Regions from separate parts of the Streptomyces sp. NPDC040610 genome, predicted to be linked through region 2. Evidence: predicted binding sites of a transcription regulator. Region 2 holds the regulator's gene; the other holds the start of a gene.
What was found. Region 2 encodes HrcA, which represses chaperone genes, less so after heat shock. Its sites were predicted from a motif close to TTNGCACTCNGNNNNNCNGAGTGCNAA; they were not measured.
Positions count from the first base shown of each region.

Region 1: groES (co-chaperone GroES) is a predicted target of HrcA. The motif match lies at 1,043-1,069, and genes of this name have one in related genera.

Region 1 covers NZ_JBVIXA010000001.1:306,857-309,052, forward strand. The annotation lists gene ACZ6AA_RS01590 (polysaccharide deacetylase family protein) at 1-716, shown strand, start outside; gene groES (co-chaperone GroES) at 1,215-1,523, shown strand; gene groL (chaperonin GroEL) at 1,682-2,196, shown strand, end outside.
Region 2 covers NZ_JBVIXA010000004.1:665,652-667,847, forward strand. The annotation lists gene ACZ6AA_RS18735 (MBL fold metallo-hydrolase) at 1-297, opposite strand, end outside; gene hrcA (heat-inducible transcriptional repressor HrcA) at 610-1,626, shown strand; gene dnaJ (molecular chaperone DnaJ) at 1,627-2,196, shown strand, end outside.

The DNA.
Region 1 (2,196 bases), on a different contig from region 2:
AGGCCGCGCGGGCCGCCGCGGCGAAGCGCTGGGGGCTCGTGCAGGCCCCGCTGGCCGCGCCCCCCGCGCCCGCCGTCAAGCCCCGCATCACCACCCGCAAGGGCTTCGAGGTCGAGGGGCAGGCGCAGCTGCCGCCGGTGTTCACCACCGTCCCGACCAAGGACAAGGTCGTCTTCCTGACGATCGACGACGGCGCCGAGAAGGACCCGGCGTTCCTGCGGATGATGCGCGAGCTGAAGATCCCGTACACCGCCTTCCTCAGCGACTACCTGGTCAAGGAGGACTACGGCTACTTCAAGCGGATGCAGCGGAACGGCGTCGTACTGAACAACCACACGCTCAACCACCGCTATCTGCCGGGTCTTTCCTACGAGGGGCAGCGGCGGGAGATCTGCGGGATGCAGGACACCATCCAGAAGCGGTACGGGAAGCGGCCCGAGCTGTTCCGGCCGCCGTACGGGAACTACAACCGCGACACCCTGCGCGCCGCCAAGTCCTGCGGCGTCAAGGCGGTGCCGCTGTGGGCCTCCGAGGGCTTCGCCCGGCACATGGAGTGGCGCGAGTGGGACAAGGACCTGCACCCGGGGGACATCATCCTCACGCACTTCCGCGGCCGTGAGGACTGGAAGGGCACGATGCCCGACATGGTCCGCACGGTGCTCAGGACGGTCACGGCCAAGGGGTACGCCGTGGCGCGGCTGGAGGACTACCTGTGAAGCGGCCCGCGCGGGGCCGGCCCGCGCGGGCCCGGGTGGCTCGGGTCCGGAGGGCTCGGGTCCGGGTGGCGGCGGTCGCGGCGGGGGTGCTCGCCCCCGTGCTGTTGCTGACCGGCTGCGCGCAGTCGGTCGACCCGATCGAGCGCCTCGGCCGGAAGGCGGCCGAGAAGATCCCGCGGAAGGTCCCGCGCAAGCTGCCGCAGGCGGAGCACCAGTGCGGGCCGGGGCCGCTCGGAACCCTGCGCCCGGGCGGGACGTTGTCCGAAGGCGTGAGCCCGGGTCTCGGCCCGGGCGACCCGCCCCGACCCCCCGTGACACCGCCTGCATTGGCACTCCGCTTGACCGAGTGCTAATCGTCGTCCTAGTCTCGGGCCTGGCACTCCCCACTGGAGAGTGCCAACAGCGACGGGCAGGTCCGGCACCCGCGACGACGGATCCACCTGGTCGCCACCTCAGATCAGTTAACCCCGCGAGATCTCCGAAGGGGGAGGTCGGATCGTGACGACCGCCAGCTCCAAGGTTGCCATCAAGCCGCTTGAGGACCGCATTGTGGTCCAGCCGCTCGACGCCGAGCAGACCACGGCCTCTGGCCTGGTCATCCCGGACACCGCGAAGGAGAAGCCCCAGGAGGGGGCTGTCCTCGCCGTGGGCCCGGGCCGCTTCGAGAACGGCGAGCGCCTGCCGCTCGACGTGAAGGTCGGCGACGTCGTGCTCTACAGCAAGTACGGCGGCACCGAGGTGAAGTACAACGGCGACGAGTACCTCGTCCTCTCGGCCCGCGACGTGCTCGCGATCATCGAGAAGTAGTCGAGAAGTAGTCGTCTGCTTCACCGGCAGATTTGCTTGAGCTGCGCCCCTGGTCACCCCGCTGATTGCCGGGCGGCGAGGGGCGCAGTTCGTTTGCTGCACGTTTTCCGGGGCGAACCCCCGGACCCCCGAGTTTCCGAGAGGGCTGAACCGCTCCCATGGCGAAGATCCTGAAGTTCGACGAGGACGCCCGTCGCGCCCTCGAGCGCGGCGTCAACAAGCTTGCCGACACGGTCAAGGTGACGATCGGCCCCAAGGGCCGCAACGTCGTCATCGACAAGAAGTTCGGCGCCCCCACCATCACCAACGACGGTGTCACCATCGCCCGTGAGGTCGAGGTCGAGGACCCGTACGAGAACCTCGGCGCCCAGCTCGTGAAGGAGGTGGCGACCAAGACCAACGACATCGCTGGTGACGGCACCACCACCGCCACGGTGCTGGCCCAGGCCCTGGTCAAGGAGGGCCTGCGCAACGTCGCCGCCGGTGCTTCCCCGGCCGCCCTGAAGAAGGGCATCGACGCCGCGGTCAAGGCCGTCTCCGACGACCTGCTCGCCACCGCGCGCCCCATCGACGACAAGTCCGACATCGCCGCCGTGGCCGGGCTCTCCGCCCAGGACACGCAGGTCGGCGAGCTCATCGCCGAGGCGATGGACAAGGTCGGCAAGGACGGTGT
Region 2 (2,196 bases):
CTCGACGCCCGCGAACGCGGCGGCGCCGAGCACATGGTCGAAGTGGGGGTGGGTGAGGGCGAGATGGGTCACACGCCGGTCGCCGCCGAGCAGCCGCCGGGCGTCGGCGCGCAGCCGGGAGCCCTCGCGCAGGCTGGACCCGGCCTCGATCATGAGGGCGGCGCCGGTGCCGACGACGAGCCCGGCCGTGCAGTCCCACACGGGCAGCCTGCACCGCCCCACGCGCGCGGCGAGCCGTTCCCAGCCCGCCTCCTCCCAGGCCGGGGCGGGGGCGGGGGAGGGCGTGATCGTGTCCATGGGGTGACGCTAGCGCCGCCGGGGCGCGGGGGGCAGGGCGGGGGCGGGCGGCGGCACCCGTCGGCGTGGCGTGGCACGACGGCGGCGGCACCCGTCCGCGGGACCTGGGGCGACAGCGGCGGCGGCCGTCGGCGTGACAAGGCAGGACAAGGGCGGCACCCGTCGGCATGACAACGGGGTCGGCCCTTGCCGGGCCTGTACCCACCGGCCGTACACTGACTCGGTGAAGGCTGGCACTCGCCCGGGGTGAGTGCCAGGGCGAGGGGCCACCACCGGGGGCTCGGGGCGAGGGACGGCAGCTGGAGGTGCGCGATGCTCAGTGAACGCAGGCTGGAAGTGCTGCGCGCCATCGTCCACGACTACGTGGGCACGGAGGAGCCCGTCGGCTCCAAGGCGCTCACCGAACGCCACCACCTCGGCGTCTCCCCGGCCACGGTCCGCAACGACATGGCCGCCCTGGAGGAGGAAGGGTTCATCGCCCAGCCGCACACCAGCGCCGGGCGCATCCCGACCGACAAGGGGTACCGCCTGTTCGTGGACCGGCTCGCGGGCGTCAAGCCCATGACGGCGCCGGAGCGGCGCGCGATCCAGAACTTCCTGGACGGCGCGGTCGACCTGGACGACGTCGTCGGGCGCACGGTGCGGCTGCTCGCGCAGCTGACCCGGCAGGTCGCGGTGGTGCAGTATCCGTCGCTGACCCGCTCCACGGTGCGGCACGTGGAACTGCTCTCGCTGGCCCCGGCCCGCCTGATGCTGGTCCTCATCACCGACACCGGTCGGGTCGAGCAGCGCATGATCGACTGCCCGGCGCCGTTCGGCGAGACGTCGCTCGCGGACCTGCGGGCGCGGCTCAACAGCCGGGTCGCGGGCCGCCGCTTCTCGGACGTGCCGCAGCTGGTGCAGGACCTGGCCGAATCCTTCGACAAGGACGACCGGGGGACGGTGACCACGGTCCTTTCCACCCTCCTCGAAACGCTGGTGGAGGAGACCGAGGAGCGGCTGATGATCGGCGGCACCGCCAATCTCACCCGCTTCGGACATGACTTTCCCCTCACCATCAGGCCGGTCCTCGAGGCCCTGGAGGAGCAGGTCGTCCTCCTCAAGTTGCTTGGTGAGGCGACGGATTCGGGCATGACCGTCAAGATCGGGCACGAGAACGCCCACGAGGGGCTCAGCTCCACGTCGGTGGTCTCCGTCGGCTACGGTTCGGGGAGCGAGGCAGTGGCCAAGCTGGGCGTGGTCGGACCGACCCGCATGGACTATCCGGGAACGATGGGAGCAGTACGCGCAGTGGCACGTTACGTCGGACAGATCCTGGCGGAGTCGTAAGTGGCCACGGACTACTACGCCGTACTAGGCGTGCGCCGCGACGCTTCCCAGGACGACATCAAGAAGGCCTTCCGGCGGCTCGCACGCGAGCTGCACCCGGACGTCAATCCTGACCCGAAGACGCAAGAGCGCTTCAAGGAGATCAACGCCGCGTACGAGGTGTTGTCGGACCCGCAGAAGAAGCAGGTCTACGACCTCGGCGGCGACCCGCTGTCCCAGGCCGGCGGCGCCGGTGGCGCGGGCGGCTTCGGAGCGGGTGGCTTCGGCAACTTCTCCGACATCATGGACGCGTTCTTCGGTACGGCGTCGCAGCGCGGGCCGCGTTCGCGCACCCGGCGCGGCCAGGACGCCATGATCCGCCTGGAGATCGACCTCGAAGAGGCCGCCTTCGGCACCACCAAGGACATCCAGGTCGACACGGCCGTCGTCTGTACGACGTGTTCCGGCGAAGGGGCCGCGCCCGGCACCTCCGCGCAGACCTGTGACATGTGCCGCGGCCGTGGCGAGGTGTCCCAGGTCACCCGGTCCTTCCTCGGCCAGGTCATGACCTCGCGGCCCTGCCCGCAGTGC